3 regions of the Lysinibacillus sp. BNK-21 genome follow, and region 3 is predicted to be linked to each of the others. Evidence: riboswitches for the same ligand, from Rfam matches in the RefSeq annotation. Region 3 holds a riboswitch; each other region holds the start of a gene.

Region 1 (6,295 bases), 3.8 Mb from region 3:
TGATGAGATGTATTACCAAAGGCGTGTAAAAATTGCAAAGGTGCATGTCCACATTGGGCTTAGAACACAGTGGTATATCTGCGCATTCCAAGATTTATCGATATCATTTATTGATTTAGTCGAAAAAAATATAGAATTTCCACAAGATCAATTTAATACGATCAGAGCTATATCGAAAATTTGTAATTTTGAGCAACAACTCGTTTTAGAAGCTTTTGAAAACACTGTGGAACAACTGAAAGAAAAAATGGTTCATGAAAAAGAAGCGATTGAACGACAGATTGTAGATTCTTCGGAAGCACTTGCAGCTATCTCGCAGGAAACCAATAATTCATTTTGCTGCTTAAGTAAGCAATCTGACGAAATTAAACATTTGGCAAAAAAATCACTCGATGTGTCTACGCTGGCTGAAAACCAAGCACTTGAGGGTCGCAAGCGTTTAAAAAATCAATCACAAAATATGCTCAATATTAGTCATTCTCTTCATGATATAGAAGAAAATATTGAACAATTATCAGGTATGTCTAAGGAAATGGAAACAATTATGAGTGTTGTGACCAATATTGCGAATCAAACGAATCTTTTGGCTTTAAATGCTGCAATTGAAGCAGCACGTGCTGGGGAAGCGGGAAAGGGCTTTAGCGTAGTGGCCGATGAAGTACGTAAATTATCAATTCAGACAAAAGAATCTGTTACAGCGGTGGCTTTGTTATTGAAAAAGACAGGTGAACGAACAGAGAAATTAGAGTATTCTTTGACCAACATTCAAGATGAAGTTGCAGCAGGTGAAGAAAATATGTTACAAACTGAAGGCCAATTTACGAGTATATTGGGAGCCATGACAGAAGCAAAAGATCAAAATGAGTGTATGGCAACAAAAATACAAGCAATTGTAGGCATATTAAGTGAATTAGGCACTTCATTTACTGAGGTAACAAATTCAGCTGAAAAATTAGCGAGCTTTGCGCAAAATTTAAAAGGATAGACTACTAACATTTACATTCTATTTTTCATATTTTTAGACGTAATAAACACTATAGTACCTATTTAAATGTTTGTTGTGAAGTTATCGCTATAGAGCATCAATTTTATAGAGATTCAGAAAGTAAGAGCTATTTCACTGATGAAATAGCTCTATTTTTGCTAAATTTGTAAAGGGTTTAACGTAATTTTCAATGAAAAAAAGATTATACTGTAGAAAGAATGAATAATAGGGGCGGTTATGATGAAAACAGTTGTTGTTTTAGGCGGCGGTATTACAGGACTATGTACAATGCATTATTTGCAACGTCAAGTGAAGGAACATAATTTAAATGTTCGTCTAGTGCTTATAGAAAAAAATACATATTTAGGAGGCAAATTATATTCAGCACATGAACAAGGTTTCATCATGGAAACGGGTGCTGATTCTATTGTAGCCCGTCATCAAGGCGTTATGGAACTCGTGCAGGAGCTTGATTTTGAGGCGGAATTAGTTTACAACGAAACAGGTATTTCTTATATTTATACGAATAATGAGTTACATGCTATTCCGGCAGATTCAACTTTCGGAATACCGATGAGTTTAGCATCCTTAGAGGAAAGTACACTTATTTCCGAGCAGGGAAAAAAAGAAGCGTTGAAGGATTTAACATTGCCAAACAATGGCTTCACAAAGGAAAGTTCTATCGGTGAATTTTTAACTTACTATTTAGGAGAGGAACTGGTGAAAAACCAAATTGCACCAGTCCTTGCAGGTGTTTATTCGGGAGATTTACATCAGCTTTCTATTGGCTCTACTTTACCGTATTTAATTGATTATAAGAATGATTTTGGAAGTATTATTAAAGGCTTTGATGCGAATCGTGAGCAATTTGTTAAAGCAGCGAACAAAAAATTTATATCCTTTAAAAATGGTTTATCTTCTTTAATTGATCGACTTGAACAAACCTTATCCGATGTAGAAATTATCAAGGGTGTTACTACACTAAATGTTCAAAAACAAGATAAGAACTACACAATTTCCTTAGCTAATGGTGAAATTATTGAGTCAGATTATGTCGTTTTAGCATTACCGAACGATACTGTACAAAATCTGCTACAGGATGAATCTTTAAACCGCTATTTTGACCAATTTACGACAGCGTCAGCGATTACTATCTATTTAGGTTTTGATGTGCCAGACGCTAAATTGCCAGCAGATGGAACGGGCTATATTGTTTCCCATAATTCAGACGTAACTTGTAATGCGGCAACTTGGACTAGTCGTAAATGGAAGCATACATCGAAAGAAAATAAATTACTTGTGCGACTCTTTTATAAGAGCATCAATCCAGCCTATGAGCAACTACGCGCCATGACGGATGAAGAATTGGCAGCAGTTGCTTTAGAAGATGTGAGAAAGAGCCTAGGAATAGAGGAGCAGCCAACCGTTGTGAATGTAACAAAATGGATTGATCAAATGCCTAAATATGATCTAGCGCATCGTGAAGCATTACAAGGCTTACTACAAGAATTACATGAGAAATATCCTAATTTATCGATTGCAGGGTGCTCGTATTTTGGCGTAGGTATTGGTGCTTGCATTCAAAACGGGAAAAAAATTGGTGAAGAGCTTGCAAAGGAACTTGCCAATTTCTAAGGTTTTAAGTGGAAAAAAACTTTGTTATGTGAAATAGTCTTGACTCATTCGTCAGTAAACGATATGATTCTTTTAATTATTTAAAAAATTCATACTTAATTCTTATCAAGAGAAGCAGAGGGACTGGCCCATTGAAGCTTCAGCAACCAACTTTATTGTCAGGTGCTAAATCCAGAAGACCGTTGAGTCGAAGATGAGAAGGAACAACAATGATGAATCGTTAAAGCCTTCTTTTTTTATGAAAGAAGGCTTTTTATTATATAGAGACATAGGAAGAGAGGCTAATTTTATGGGATTGCTTGAAAGGTTAAAAACGCATGTATTGACGGCAGACGGTGCATTTGGCACAGTGCTATATGGCTATGGATTGGAGTATTGCCATGAGGAAATGAATGTTCAGAGACCCGAGTTAATTGAAAAGATTCATAGAGAATATATTGCGGCTGGTGCTGACATCATTCAAACGAATACGTACGGTGCAAATGCCATTAAATTAGCTCGCTATGGATTGGAATCACGTGTCCAACAATTTAATGAAGCTGCTATCACCATCGCAAAACGAGCAGCGGCTGATGGCGGTCAATTTGTTTTAGGAACAATTGGTGGTATTCGGGGAATTCGTAAAAGTGATGCAACCTTGGATGAAATATTAGCGACTATTGAAGAACAAGCAAGCGTCTTACTTGCAGGGAATCCAGATGGCCTTTTACTTGAAACTTATTATGATTTTGAAGAATTAACAGCAACCTTAAAGATGCTACGAGAAAAAACAAAATTGCCGATTATTGCACAAGTTTCTATGCATGAGCCCGGTGTTCTACAAAATGGGATGTCTTTAAATAATGCTCTCCATGAGCTTGAAGCTCTAGGTGCTGATATTGTTGGTGTCAATTGTCGACTAGGTCCACACCATACAATTCAGGCATTTGAAGGTGTAGAACTTCCTAATAAGGCATTTATGTCGGCCTATCCAAATGCATCACTTCTGGACTTAGAGGATGGGCGTGTCGTTTATGAATCAGAAGCTGATTATTTTGGTCGAGCGGCTGTTGAATTGCGTGATCAAGGTGTACGTTTAATAGGGGGCTGCTGTGGTACAACACCCAAACATATTGCAGCAGCAAAGAAGTATTTAGAAGAGTTATCACCGGTTCAGGAGAAGCATGCGAAGCCTAAAAAGATTGAGATTGTTCGGGAAGCGGAGCCAACAAAGTATGAGCCTCTTCATGAAAAGGTTAAACGTGAACGCTCTGTCATAGTAGAGTTGGATACGCCTAGACATTTAGAGATTGATGGGTTCCTTGAAGGAGCAAAGCAATTATATGATGCAGGTGCAGATGTAGTTATGATGGCAGACAATTCATTGGCCTCTCCACGTATTAGCAATATTGCAATGGGCGCATTGTTGAAGAGCTCACATGGTGTACGCCCACTAACTCATATTACATGTCGAGACCGTAATTTAATTGGTCTACAATCTCATTTAATGGGGTTAAATGCTTTAGGTATTCATGATGTGTTGGCCGTTACGGGTGATCCAACGAAAGTAGGAGATTTCCCAGGTGCGACAAGTGTTTATGATGTATCTTCCATGGAGCTAATCCAATTAATTAAGCAATTAAATGAAGGGGTCTCTTTCTCAGGTAAGCCACTTCGTAAAAAAGCAAATTTCTCAGTTGCTGCTGCATTTAATCCAAACGTCCGTGTGTTAGATCGTGCTGTGACACGCTTGGAGAAGAAAATTGAGCATGGGGCAGACTACTTCATTTCTCAACCAGTATATACGAAAGAGAAAATTGTAGAGATTTATGAGGCAACAAAGCATTTACAAGCTCCAATTTACATCGGTATTATGCCTGTTACGAGTTATAAAAGTGCTGAATTTTTACATCATGAAGTGCCAGGTATCAAATTATCTGAAGATGCCTTAACAAGAATGAAAGCATGTGGAGAAGATAAAGAAAAGGCAACATTGGAAGGGATTGCTATTGCCAAAGAATTAGTAGAAGTGGCTACGCAATATTTCAATGGGATTTACCTTATTACACCATTTTTACGTTACGATGTGACACTAGAGTTGATGAAATATATAGAGCAATTGGATGAACAGAAAAAAGGAGTAAGTATACATGGCTAAGCACTCGATTGAAGAGCAACTAGAGAAACGTATTTTAATTCTTGATGGCGCAATGGGAACAATGCTACAAAATGAAAATTTATCAGCAGAGGATTTTGGTGGCGAGGAACTTGATGGCTGTAATGAAAATCTTGTGCTTACTAGACCAGATGTTATTGAAAAAATTCACCATAAATACTTAGAGGCAGGCGCAGATATTATTTGTACAAATACATTTGGTGGGACGCCTCTTGTGTTAAATGAATATGATCTTGGCACAAAAGCAGAAGTAATTAATAAGCGTGCAGTGGAAATTGCTCGCCAAGCAGTGGATCGTTATTCCACATCGGATTGGCCACGTTTTGTTGCAGGGGCTATGGGGCCAACAACAAAAACGTTATCAGTAACAGGTGGTATTACATTTGAAGAGCTAGAGGAAAATTTTTATGTACAGGCAAAAGCATTAATTGAGGCAGGAGCCGACGTTTTGTTATTAGAAACAAGTCAGGATATGCTCAATGTCAAAGCAGGCACACTTGGCGTAAAGCGCGCTTTTGCATCAACGGGAAAAGAGCTACCTGTCATGATTTCAGGAACAATAGAACCGATGGGTACAACGCTTGCAGGGCAAACAATTGATGCCTTTTATATTTCGATCGAGCATATTAAACCATTATCAGTTGGCCTAAACTGTGCGACGGGACCTGAGTTTATGACGGATCACATTCGTTCATTAGCAGAGCTTTCAACAGGCTATATTAGCTGTTACCCAAATGCTGGCTTACCAGATGAAGAAGGGTGTTATCATGAATCACCAGAATCGCTATCGCAAAAATTAAAAGGCTTTGCAGAAAAGGGTTGGCTTAATATTGTAGGTGGATGTTGTGGGACGACACCCGCTCATATTGCAGCCATTCGTGAGATCTTAAAAGATGAAAAACCTCGTCAATTACCAGAAAAAACACATGGTCATGCGGTATCAGGAATTGAACCGTTATTGTATGACGATTCTATGCGTCCGTTATTTATTGGGGAGAGAACAAATGTAATCGGCTCTCGTAAATTTAAGAATTTAATCATTGACGGGAAATTTGAGGAGGCCGCAGAGATTGCACGTGCTCAAGTCAAAAATGGTGCACATGTTATTGATATTTGTTTAGCCAACCCTGATCGCGATGAATTAGCCGATATGCGTGGATTTATGCAGGAGGTTGTAAAAAAGGTTAAGGTGCCTCTTGTGATTGACTCAACTGATGAAAAAGTAATTGAGGAAGCATTAAAGTTTTCACAAGGGAAAGCCATCATTAACTCTATTAATTTAGAGGATGGTGAAGAACGATTTGATGCAGTATTACCACTCGTGAAAAAATATGGTGCATCATTAGTTGTTGGAACGATAGATGAAAAGGGGATGGCGGTTGACCGTCATCGAAAGCTCGAAATTGCCGAGCGCTCCTATCAACTTTTAACGGAAAAATGGGGGATTGCACCAGAGGATATCATTTTCGACCCATTAATGTTCCCTGTAGGAACTGGGGATGAGCAGTATATTGGTTCAG
Region 2 (6,295 bases), 4.0 Mb from region 3:
TGAAAAAGAGTGGACGGTTGAGCAGCTAGCACAGCTAGCTGACGTACCAAGATGGAATTACACGCGCATTTTTAAAGATATTACGGGACAAATTCCTCTTCACTATTTAACTAAACTTCGTATTGAAAAAGCTAAGCATTTATTAATGACAACAAATGATCGAGTATTTGAAATTAGCCAGTCTGTCGGATTTAATAATGAGTATTATTTCAATCGTCGCTTTAAGGAACATGTCGGCATCTCTCCAGGACAATATCGAAGAAATCAAAGCAGCCATATACGTGTATTTGCACCATTCTTAGAAGATTTCTTTGTTGCGCTTGGGATTACGCCAATTGCTCAATTCAGTCATTCAAAATGGGGGAAACAAGACTATTTAGGTCTACAGAAAGTGCCAGATATCGATGTACAAAATAGAGAAATGGATCGACTCTTTTACTATAAGCCAACTTTAATTATGTTAGATTCTGGTGTAGAGCGTTGGGAATCCTTTCAGCACTTAGATGAAGTAGCCCCCGTCTGCCATCTTTCACACCCTGGAGAGAATTGGCAATCTACTTTATTTAAAATTGCAGATCTAACAGGAAAAACCTCCTTGATGCAAGACGTAATCCTACAATATGAAGATAAAGTACAACAAGCAAAAGGAATTCTTAGCAAATCTGTTTATGGGCAAAGTGTAGCATTTCTCCGTATTTCAGCCATTGGCATTACTCTATATGCGGGTCCTGAATGTGGCTATACGGGCCCCATTTTATATCGTGACTTAGGTTTAATGCCACATTCACTAGTATGGAGTATTCCGCACAATCAACGTAAAGCACAACTGACATTTGCTCAATTGTTGCAATTAGATGCTGATCATTTATTTATTACCTTTGATAAACAACATTCCATTTATGAAAATGAGGAACGTGCTATTTTAAAAACTCCTACTTGGAAAAACCTAGCTGCCGTTAAAAGCAACTGTGTCTATGAAGTAGACTTTTTAACATGGATGAATTATGGCATTTTATCACATAGTAAAAAAATTGATGATGTCTTAAATGTACTTGGCTAAAAGGAAGCTTACTTTAGCTTCCTTTTTCAATGATTAGGACAAACATTGCACTGCTAATAACACCGAAAGCCGTTTTGCTACATAAGATAGGATATCAGTTATAGGATAGGAGGAATGACCTTGTATTACAATCCTTATCCGTATTTTGTGCATCCCTATCATTATCCAACATCGCCTATCGCTAATCATTTTGCCATTAGACCCTTTTCGCAACATCTAGCAATGCCGACCAATAATCCTTTTCCACCTGTCGATACACACAAATTAAAAGCTTCAGCATCACGGATAAAGGCAATGATGCAGCAAGCCCAATTACTTACGGATAAAATAGATAGCTCCCAACAATTCGCACATGATTTAATGAATGCTGCTCAACTTTCAAATAAAACAGAGGTTGAAAAATTAATCACATCAACAGGCATTACGATGAAATTTGAAACAAACTATACACCAGACAGTTTTAGAATACGTCTTATTGATAATGATTGTTGTGGAGTCACCTTAAATTTGAATTGGTGAAAATTCCTAGTGAACTTGTAAACTATAAAAAACTATGCTAAAGTGTTTGTATTGTTATTTCTGAAAATTCTTATATTACTTTTCTTATCAAGAGAGACGGAGGGATTGGCCCGATGAAGTCTCAGCAACCAGCTAACAGTATGGTGCTAATTCCAATTGGCAAAATGATCAGCCTTGAAGATGAGAAGAAGAACTACCGTTGTTGCAGCAGGAGTCCTCTTCTATTAGGGGACTCCTTTTTATTTACAACTATTTTTACAGAAAGCAGGGAAATCGATGTCTAATGAACTTTTACAAGCATTGCAATTATTAAAATCGAAACAGTGGGTTGACTTAACACATACATTCGGCCCTAATTCACCACATTTTTTTATGTTTGAGGACGCTAAATTTGAAACGTTATTTTCTCATAAGGACGGTTTCTTCGCTCAACAATTCACGTTCCCTGGTCAATATGGCACACATATCGACCCACCCATTCATTTTGTGCGAGATACTCGCTACTTAGAAGAATTAGAACTAAAAGAGCTTGTTCTTCCCCTTGTTGTTATTGATAAATCACAAGAGGCTGCGAGCAACCATGATTTTTCATTAAGTGTTGAAGATATTCTTGATTTTGAGGACAAGCATGGAGAAATTGAAGCAGGAACATTTGTAGCATTACGCACAGATTGGAGTAAGCGCTGGCCAGATAAAGAGGCTTTCAGTAATAAGGATGCAGATGGACATAACCATATCCCTGGCTGGGGTTTAGAAGCTTTACAGTTTTTACTAAAAGAACGCAAGGTAAGCGCAATTGGTCATGAAACTTTCGATACGGACTCTGCTGCTGATTTTCGTAAAAATGGCAAGCTAGATGGCGAATATTTTGTACTTGACCAAGACACCTATCAAATTGAGCTAATGACGAATTTGGACAAGCTACCTGCGAAAGGCGCTATCATCTTCAATATCGTACCTAAGCCAGAAAAAGCATCTGGCTTCCCTGTGCGCTCATTTGCTATTTTGCCATAACTTAAAAGTCGGTATAGCGTATACCGACTTTTATGTTTGTCCATTTCTTTTTTTGAATAGAAAGTAAACAATGAGCATCCCTACAATAAATAAAAGGATAAGATAGATACTATAATGAGTCAGATAGTATCCAACAAATCGCCATTTCTCTCCAAGCATCTTTCCTAATGATATAAATGTGAACGTCCAGATAAATGCCCCTGTATAGGCAAAAAGCGCAAACTTTCTATAAGGATAATTATTAATAGCCGCAATATACGCTGTCAAATGACGTACCCCGGGGATAAAATAGCCAATTAATAATAGGGTAGGTCCTATTTTTGTAAACATCTTTTTCGTAAAGTCAATTTTTTGCTCTGTAATATGAATTTTAGGCCCATATTTCTGCAATAACGGTAAGCCAAAACGATAACCAATATAGTAACTTAAGGTAATGCCTCCAACCGCACCAATCATTGCACTGACTAAAGCAGGAATATGTTCAAGACTTTCTCGGTAAACACTATAGCCTACATAAGTTAGAAACACCTCATCAGGAAGTGGCACCCCTACAATACCTCCAATTAGAATCACGATAATTCCAAAGTATCCGTAATGTTCAATTAGAGACTGCACGTGATGTGCCATAAATCATCCCACCTAAAATTTATTAAAATCTACCTGCTATATATAGTGTAGCCTCAGCGCTCTAAATGACTTGAAGCTGACGTAAAGCAAAATTGATACCGCCATCCGTAGATGTCTTTGTAACAAAATTCGCAACACTTTTTAGAGCTTTACTACCATTTCCCATGGCAATTCCTACTCCTACATATTCCAACATGTCAATATCATTATCCCCATCCCCAAAGGCAATCGCATTCTTAGGGTCAATATTGAAATGATCAAGCACCGCTTTAATAGCTATAGACTTCGAAACATCCTGCTGTAATACATTCACAATATAAGGATGCCAACGCTGTAAAAATATATTCGAAACTTGGCTAGTATATCTTTTTTCAGCCAGCTCATCCGCATATAGACACATGAGAAAAACCTCTTCATCTACAATTTTTTCATTTATATGTGGAAAATCCCGTAAAGATAAAGTTTCTTGCATCGCTCTTAAAGCTACTGGACTTTGTATGCTATTCATGGATAGCTGCTCTGTAAAAAATGTTAGGCTATGCTGCTGTTCCTGTGCAAACGCCTGTACATTGTGGACAATTTCTTTGGCAATCGGAGTTTTATGTATGACAAGATCCTTATGTTTCACATAGGCCCCATTTGCAGTAATAAAGGTTTCAATCCCCAGCGCTTTTAACTCATAGCACATAGATAAGGGTCTTCCAGTAGCCGCTACAAGATGGATTCCTTTTTCTTGCAATAGCTGAATAGCTTGTTTTGTACTTTCTTCCACACAGCCATCCTCGTAATTAATCAATGTGCCGTCTACATCAAAAAACACGATATTATACTTCATTTCGAGCACCTCCTTCATAGTCATTTAGAACCAATTTATAATTTTTCTCCCATGAAATATGTGAAAGTATTTTGACAAACTTTAAGCAAACTATATAACTTCCTTTTGCGCCACCGATAAAAACTATTACAAGCGTATTTATAATAATATTTAACTAAAAATTCCTTGAATATTTTTATTTAATAATTCTAAAGGAGTATACCAAAGAACACAAAATTGTTAAAATAAAAGATAATATCTTAAATACATTGAACGATAAAATTTTACGTATAAATAGAACAAAAGAAATAAAATTTTAGTGCACGCAAAGGAGTTGATTCTTATGGCATTTAACATTTACTACTATGAAAGTAGTGTGGATTGTAAATTTTGCAAAAAGCAGTTTACAACATATAAAGTTCGCCCTAATCGATATAAAATTATCGAAGAACAGACGGATTTCATGCCTGTTTACGATGGCCTAAACCCTTTGCTATATGAAGTTGCCGTATGTCCACATTGTGGTTATGCCTACCATAAATCTATGACACGGACATATGGACCTTTCATGCTACTCATTGATGAACTATACATTAAAGAGCTCCAGAAACCTATGGATATCTGTCAGGAACGTACAATTGATGATGCCATTATCAGTTTTAAGCTCGCCTATTTAGTATCCCGTGCATCAATGGAAGAATCTCTTTTAATGGCGAATTTCGCTTTAAAAATTGCGTGGCTCTATCGATTAAAAAAGGACGAAGAATCCGAAAAGCGTTATCTTTTTGCAGCTAGAGACTTTTATAGTAAATCCTTTGCCTCTAATCAAGAAGGTGGGGAGAGAATTCAGTTTTTACATGCTGAATTAAGCCTTCGACTTGGTGATATTCCTGAAGCAAAAAAAGGATTTTCACGCTTAATCGCTGATCGAAATGTTTCGCCAAAATATCGCAAGCTTGCACGCAATCGTTGGGAAAATTATAAATATGACGAACAACCCATAACAATTAATGAAATCATTAATTAATGGGACGAGGAGATGATTAATTATGTTGCTATTTCAAAAGAAAATTGATGTGAGAGAAGAGGATATATTTTCAGAGCTACATCATTTTTTATTAAGAAAAAATAATCGCTACCTAACAAACGAAGAAGTTGTCGCTCTAACAGGCGTATCATCTGAGCTGCTTTACAAATGGGTAAAAGCAGGAAAATTAAAAAACTCCATTTTCCCTAATTTAGGGGCTCCATGCGAACGTTGTGGACAGATTACGCAAGCTAAAATTTGCGTGAGCTGCTCTTCCTCCATTGTTGGGACATTAAAACAAGAAGAAAAGGATCGTGCATGGTTTAACCAAATTCAACGTAACCATGTAAGAGCAAGTACGTATCACTATAAATAGCATTCCAACATCTCCATCAATTGGAGGTGTTTTTCTTTTTTACATACTAAATTTAAACTAATTTTAAACAAATTCTTCCTAAACTTTAAACTTGCCTTTCTATAATTAGTATCAATATAAAGTGAAGGGCTGATAATTAATGAGGAAAGCTAGGAAACATAAGGTTTTATTAAGTTTTGCACTGGCAAGTTTAATGACAGTAAGTGGAGTAGTAAATGTCTCTGCTGCTGTCCCTGTAAATGAGCAGATTATTAAAAACGATTCTGCTGTCAAACAAGCTAGGACTTCTAATGAAACATTACTTGATTGGAAAAAATGGGCGAATGACCATGCATACAGCCTGTCATCCATCCAGCCTGAAACGTTTGACGGACAAAAAATTCCCGCTAACAAATTTGACGATTTAGAGATGCTAAAACCTTTATTACATGATAAACGTATTGTCTTTTTAGGGGAAAGCTCTCATGGAGTGGCGCAATTCAATCTAGCGAAAACACGTTTAATACAATTTTTACATCAAGATATGGGCTATAATGTCCTTGCCTTTGAAAGTGGTATGGGTAATGTGATGAATGCTCAAGGACAAATTGATAAACAAGCAGCTCTACAAACAATGAAGGATGCCATTTTCGGCGTTTGGTGGACAAAAGAAACTTTGCCTCTGTTTGACTATGCAAAATCGACTCAAGCAACAGAGCAACCTCTTGTACTTACTGGCTTCGATATTCAACAACAAGGAGCATTTACGAACGGAGATTGGCTGCAAAACCCTAAGTTGGCTCAGCAATTCAATGAAGCTGAGAAGCAACTTGCTGAATGGAGCTCGGGAAAAGATTTGAAGGGCTATCAAAAAGTAAA
Region 3 (6,295 bases):
CTTCAGTTGCCCAGAAAAATAGTAAAACTACGGATGTAATGATTAAACGAATTTCAGGAGCCTTTAATGGGCCAAGCTCTGCAAGCTGTTTTTTGATGACCTCTTTACCACCTTCGATATTGCTAGTCTCAGGTTTAATTAAAGCAATCATAATGAAAAATAAAAAGATCGACATAATAATTGAGAAGGGGGCGGCATAAAGTAGCCAAGCACCCCATGAAATATCCACATTAAATTGTTCTTGGATAAAGTTTAAAGCCACCATATTTTGAGCTGCTGCAGTTTTAATACCAATATTCCAAATGGAAACGGCTTGTACCGAAGTAATAACTAATAAGGCAGCAAGCCGACTATCACGTGGTAAACCAAATGCTGCCACCATTCCAAGCAAAATCGGTACTACTGCGCCAGCTCGTGCTGTAGCAGAAGGTACAAAAAATGCGAGGACGATAGAGACTAAAATAGCGCCAAATACGATAGCTTTTGTTTTCGTTCCTACCAGTGAAAGAATCCAAAGTGCAAGTCGTTTATGTAGATTAGTAATTTGCATTGCTGCCGCTAGAAAAAGAGCTGCTGCTACTAAAGCAACGGCAGAATTACTAAAGCCACTTAAAGATAATTTTAATGCGCTAGCTGTTCCTAGCTCTGTAGTTGGATTATCCATTGACGGAGCGAGTCCTAGTAAAACAGTTACTAGTGCAATGATCATGGCCGAGCTCACAGGATATGAAACGGCCTCTGTAACCCAAAGGATGACTGCAAAAGCTAAAATGGCTAAAGCTCGTTGCCCAGCTATAGGTAAATCACCATTGTTAGGTAAAAAGGTAATAATGATTAGTAACGCGAATGCCAAGCCAATCCATAGTGGCTTTAAATTAAGTTTTGTAGCTGCTTGCTTTGGTGAAGACATATTTCTCATCCTTTCTACGATAAAAATGACGATTATTATCCATAACATCGGCCTGTATAATGTTTTATTGAGATAAGAATATGTCTATTTTATTGTAGAAAAAAATCTATGTGAAAATGGTGTTTTTTACAGCAATATGAGTAGATAAAGAGAAAAAATACGGTCACAAAAAATACAAAAATATCCATTAAATATTATTTCTTTTTCTTAAAGGCAGAAGTTACTTTAGGCTCTGTTCCATTGACTAATCGTTTAATATTTTCGAGGTGCAGGATGATGGCTATGCCAAAAAGAAGAAGAGCTATAATGGTTGGGCCAATGCCAGGAATCCATAAATAAGTTGCTGTACAAAACACGAGATAAAATTCTAGAACACCTACAATTAAATAATTTGTTGCAAAGGATAAAATAACAAATAAAATAAGTGCAAATAAACCAATCTTCCAATCAACAGCAAGTAAAATACCAATGATGGAGGCCGTTCCTTTCCCGCCGTTGAAGCCCATGTAGAAGGGGAAATTATGACCTAAAATAACCCCAGCAGCCATAATATAAGTAAGCAGCCAAATTTGTTCTTCTGTTAAATGAATGGCGTCCGCTAGATAAAAATGTGCACCTATAATAGCGACAACGCCTTTGCCTATATCGATGAGGGCTACTAAAACGCCATACTTCCAGCCAAGGGAAAGAGTAGCATTAGAGGCACCAGCATTACCGTGGCCAGCCTTTTTTAAATCAACCCCCGATAAAAATTGAGCCACTTTAGAGCCGTGAATACAGCCTATTAAATAGCCAATCATAAGAAAAATGATCACGGCCTTTACCATAAAAATACTCCTCTCAAAATTTTTTCTAAAATAGTGTATGCGTTCATATTACGTATAAGAGCAGACAGAAGTTTCGGAAAAAATAAAATTTACATGTTGACAGAAAAAAACTCTATGTTTATACTGTGTAACAACGATGGAAATTGAATCTCATACTCTTATCAAGAGCGGCGGAGGGATAGGCCCTATGATGCCCGGCAACCAGTAAGCAATGAGCTTACTAAGGTGCTAATTCCTACAGATTCTTACTTGGATCTGGCAGATAAGGGGAGGAAAACTTGCAACCGCAACCCTCTTCTTAGCTGAAGAGGGTTTTTGTTTTCTACAGAAAAATCCTCCTCATCTCCGGTACCATCGTAAAAAAATAACCATTTGGAGGTACACAATGACAAATTTTAAACCAGAAACATTGCTGTTGCATGGTGGTCAAGAGCCAGACCCAGTGACGGGTTCTCGCACAGTTCCAGTCTATCGCTCAACTGCTTTCGTATTTAAAGACACTGCTCATGCGCAACGTCTTTTTGCCTTAGAGGAAGCAGGGAACATTTACACACGAATTACCAATCCAACAGTTGATGTGTTTGAAAAACGTGTGGCTTTATTGGAAGGTGGAACAGCAGCAGTAGCACTTTCATCTGGTGCAGCAGCTATCGCATTTTCCATTTTAAATCTAGCTGGAGCTGGTGATGAGATAGTAGCAGCTAGTTCTTTATATGGTGGTACGTATAATTTATTTGCTAACACATTACCAAACTATGGTATTAAAACAATTTTTGTAGATGAAACAAACCCAGAGAATTTCAAAGCAGCGATTACTGATAAAACAAAAGCTGTCTTTGCAGAGGTTTATGGTAATCCAAGTTTAAAGGTTTTAGATATTGAAGCAGTAGCTAGAATTGCACATGATAATGGTCTACCATTAATTATTGACAGCACGTTCGCTTCTCCTTACGGTTCTACACCTATTGAATACGGCGCAGATGTTGTAGTTCATTCAGCAACTAAATGGATAGGAGGTCATGGTACAACTTTAGGGGGCGTTGTTGTAGACGCTGGTAAGTTTGATTGGACTAGCGGTCGATTCCCTGGTTTTACTGAACCAGATGCCTCTTACCATGGTCTACGTTATGGAATTGATACAGCTTCTGCTGCCTTTGCTACAAAGCTACGTGTACAACTATTACGTGATTTTGGTCCAACATTAAGTGCTGATGCTGCCTTTAATTTATTGCAAGGGTTAGAAACGCTTCATCTGCGTATCCCTAAACACAATGAAAATGCATTGGCAGTGGCTGAGTATTTACAAAACCACCCATCTGTGGAGTATGTAAATTATAATGGCCTAGAAGATTTTCCGACACATGAGTTAGCAAAAAAATATTTAAGAAATGGCTTCGGTTCAGTGCTTACATTTGGCATAAAGGGTGGACGAGAAGCTGGGCGAAAGCTTATTGATAGCGTGAAATTATTTTCACATGTAGCAAATGTAGGTGATGCAAAGTCATTAATTATTCATCCAGCTTCCACTACTCATCAGCAACTATCAGCAGACGAATTAGTTCAAGCTGGTGTAACCGAGTCGCTCATTCGCTTATCCATCGGTTTAGAGGCAGTAGAGGATATTATTGCTGATTTAGATCAAGCCATTACACAGGCTACAACAACTGAACAAACAGTAGAAGCTTAAAGTTTAAAGAAAATGGTAAGATGTTGTGACGTTAACGTATTTTCTCATTCGATTAGCCTCATTTGGTAATGCGTTAAACGTTGCTACATCAATCTATTACTGCTCCCGTTAATTATCAGAACCTTATAAAAAATAATACCAAGTAATTTTATATGTATTATTGACTTTGTTAAATCCATGTTATATACTAGGAAATAAGTTAACAGTACGAAAATTTTTTTAAAAAAGGTAAATGTTTTCATAAGTGCTCCCCCACTTTTGAATATATAGAAGAGTAGTTGCCTAGCCAGTGATTACTCTTCCCAAAAACTGATGATAAAGGAGTGTTTAAAATGGGTAACATCTATAGTGCGCAAAACATTGTATCCTATCTAATATATGAGCTAAATGAAGGGCATGTATTTGTCAACAATAAATCCATTCAACACCTTCTTACATCAGTCGAAAGAAAATGGCAGGAAGTATTTGGTCATACAGCAATTCAAGAACATGTTTTTACTGAAAAGGACTTTACTGTAAAGGAAGTATTTGAGGCATATGAACAGTACGGTGTGAGCCATATCTCACTTCCTGCGACAGAGTTTTACTTGAAGTATGGTACATTTCAATTAGTGGAACGTACGTATGCAATACCAAATTTTACAGAAGAAGAGATTAGTCTTGTTCAACAAGCTTTAGCACAATATCGTTATCAATTGCTTTCAAAAGCAAGTTAAAACCCCCTCATATTTTTAAGCTCATTCTCTGCTGCTACAGGGAATGAGTTTTTTCTTTAAAGGGATTGTTATGAGTGTCTGAGCATACATATATATAATAGAAGAAAGACATTCATATATTGAAATGTAAATAGTCAATATTTGTTCAAATCTTATAGATTGATTAATAAAACGTATAATAAAGGGAATGAAACCGATTTCTTTTGCACATCTAGAGAAAACAAATGTCCTTCCTAGAAAGATTTTTCTTGTGCAAAGCGTGTATTTGCGTTACAATTTTCTTTAAGTTAAATTTTGAATTATTTGAATTTGTATGTGTCCTAACACATATAGAAATAGCGAAACTCATACAAAGAGAGTTGTTGGCTAAAGACTGCGGTGGGTGTCAAATTGTCATGACACAACCCCATGGAAAATTAGCTTTAATGAAACTGCGGAATGTAAGTTGGAGGGAATAACGAGAATGGCAACTATAAAGGCAGCGATTTTAGGATTTGGAACGGTAGGTCAGGGGATTTACCATATTTTAAATGAAAAACGAGAAGAGCTAAAAAATAAATTAGGTATTGAATTAGAGGTAGCGAAGATTTTAGTGACAGATGCTAGTCGTGAACGTGTCCCAGGCACAGCACATTTAATGACAACAAGTATGGATGAAGTCTTAGCAGAGCCAGGTATGCAGGTAGTGTTTGAAGCAATTGTGAACGAAGAACCTGCATACAGTTATTTAAAGCGAGCGGTGGAACATAAATGTCATGTTATTACTGCCAATAAAGTGATGTTTGCCAAACGAGGTTTGGAGTTGCAGGATCTTGCAAAAGCTAATGGCGTTTTTGTAGGCTATGAGGCTACTACCGCTGGTGGCGTACCTGTTATAAAAACAATGAAAAATATCTTACTTGTAAATGATGTAAGTCGTATACAAGGTGTCTTAAATGGCACATGTAATTATATTTTAACAAAAATGCGTGCACAAGGCTGGTCGTTCGAAACAGCTTTAAAAGAGGCACAAGGCTTAGGTTATGCCGAAGCAGATCCATATAATGATATATCTGGGCAGGATGCATTTAAAAAATTAATGATATTAAGTGCCTTAGCTTTTGGTGAGCAGCCTGACTGGTCAGATGTAGAGGTAATTGGGATCGATAGTATCTCTGCTGAACAAGTTCATGAAGCATGTGAAAAGGGTCTTCGTTACCGCCATGTTGCTGAAGTGGAAAAACTAGCTGACGGTAAGATTATTGCAAAAGTAGGTCCTCAACTAGTTGATAATGAGCATCCACTTTATCCAGTCGATGATGTGTTCAATGCGGTGGCATTAGAGACTAACTATATTGGTACATTAACATTAATCGGTCCTGGAGCAGGGATGTATCCAACAGCAAGTGTCATGGTAGAAGATTATGCTGAAATCATTGGGAAAAGAGCAGGATTTGTTGTGACAATCTAATATAAGCTTTAAAAAAGGCCCGCCATTCAACAATGTTCAATTGTATGAATGGTGGGCTTTTAGTCTTCATCTTTGACGTCTATGTCCTCTGGAATAGGAGTAGCACGCCAAATTTCAATTTCCTCTTTTATACGTTCCAATTGTTTAAAATAAGTGCTGAATTGTCCACTATTGATTAAAATTTGTTGGCCATCGTAAACAGAACGGATGCGTCCTTCGTAAATTAGACGCATTACTTGATCCTCAGGCATACCAAGATCAATAGCTGTCTCTTCAATTGATTTGTACATACGATTCGCTCCTTTTACTGTTTTTATTATAACGTCCATTCATGAGAAAACATACTATTGGAATTAAAAGAAAAGTAAAAATGATAATTGTTTGATTTTGGATAAATATGTATGATTAGTATGGAGAAAGATGTGAAGCGGGGATGAGCTGAAAAATGTTAAATTCATTGTTTGTATTACTAGCAGCTATTCTATGGGGAATGACAGGTACTGCCCAGACATATTTGGATGAAGAGGTATCTCCAATAGCTGTAGCCACGATTCGTTCTGCAATTGGTGGCAGTTTTTTAAGGTGGTCATGGAAATGGACAATTTTAGCTGCGGCTAGTATTGCGTTTTTCCAAGGTCTTTTCTTCTCATCCATTCGTCTAACAGGTATAGCCATTGGAACTGTTGCTACTATTGGTAGTGCACC

The links. A riboswitch is a leader RNA that binds a small molecule or an ion and turns the genes downstream of it on or off. The one in region 3 is predicted to bind S-adenosylmethionine.
Region 1: linked by a shared signal. The riboswitch ahead of ACMGGO_RS01825 (bifunctional homocysteine S-methyltransferase/methylenetetrahydrofolate reductase) and the one ahead of ACMGGO_RS20840 (O-acetylhomoserine aminocarboxypropyltransferase/cysteine synthase family protein) in region 3 are both predicted to bind S-adenosylmethionine.
Region 2: linked by a shared signal. The riboswitch ahead of ACMGGO_RS00525 (cyclase family protein) and the one ahead of ACMGGO_RS20840 (O-acetylhomoserine aminocarboxypropyltransferase/cysteine synthase family protein) in region 3 are both predicted to bind S-adenosylmethionine.

The regions. Positions count from the first base shown of each region.
Region 1 covers NZ_JBLQTS010000001.1:359,491-365,785, forward strand. Annotated here, with positions in the region: gene ACMGGO_RS01815 (globin-coupled sensor protein) at 1-985, shown strand, start outside; gene ACMGGO_RS01820 (protoporphyrinogen oxidase) at 1,226-2,620, shown strand; SAM riboswitch class I at 2,720-2,820, shown strand; gene ACMGGO_RS01825 (bifunctional homocysteine S-methyltransferase/methylenetetrahydrofolate reductase) at 2,910-4,757, shown strand; gene metH (methionine synthase) at 4,750-6,295, shown strand, end outside.
Region 2 covers NZ_JBLQTS010000001.1:102,135-108,429, reverse strand. Annotated here, with positions in the region: gene ACMGGO_RS00535 (AraC family transcriptional regulator) at 1-1,060, shown strand, start outside; gene ACMGGO_RS00530 (hypothetical protein) at 1,181-1,579, shown strand; SAM riboswitch class I at 1,661-1,766, shown strand; gene ACMGGO_RS00525 (cyclase family protein) at 1,856-2,593, shown strand; gene ACMGGO_RS00520 (DedA family protein) at 2,624-3,220, opposite strand; gene ACMGGO_RS00515 (Cof-type HAD-IIB family hydrolase) at 3,282-4,055, opposite strand; gene ACMGGO_RS00510 (DUF2225 domain-containing protein) at 4,378-5,061, shown strand; gene ACMGGO_RS00505 (hypothetical protein) at 5,084-5,437, shown strand; gene ACMGGO_RS00500 (erythromycin esterase family protein) at 5,577-6,295, shown strand, end outside.
Region 3 covers NZ_JBLQTS010000001.1:4,137,201-4,143,495, reverse strand. Annotated here, with positions in the region: gene ACMGGO_RS20850 (DASS family sodium-coupled anion symporter) at 1-910, opposite strand, end outside; gene ACMGGO_RS20845 (glycerol-3-phosphate acyltransferase) at 1,105-1,737, opposite strand; SAM riboswitch class I at 1,893-2,006, shown strand; gene ACMGGO_RS20840 (O-acetylhomoserine aminocarboxypropyltransferase/cysteine synthase family protein) at 2,123-3,424, shown strand; gene ACMGGO_RS20835 (hypothetical protein) at 3,757-4,140, shown strand; gene ACMGGO_RS20830 (homoserine dehydrogenase) at 4,604-5,590, shown strand; gene ACMGGO_RS20825 (hypothetical protein) at 5,650-5,880, opposite strand; gene ACMGGO_RS20820 (DMT family transporter) at 6,036-6,295, shown strand, end outside.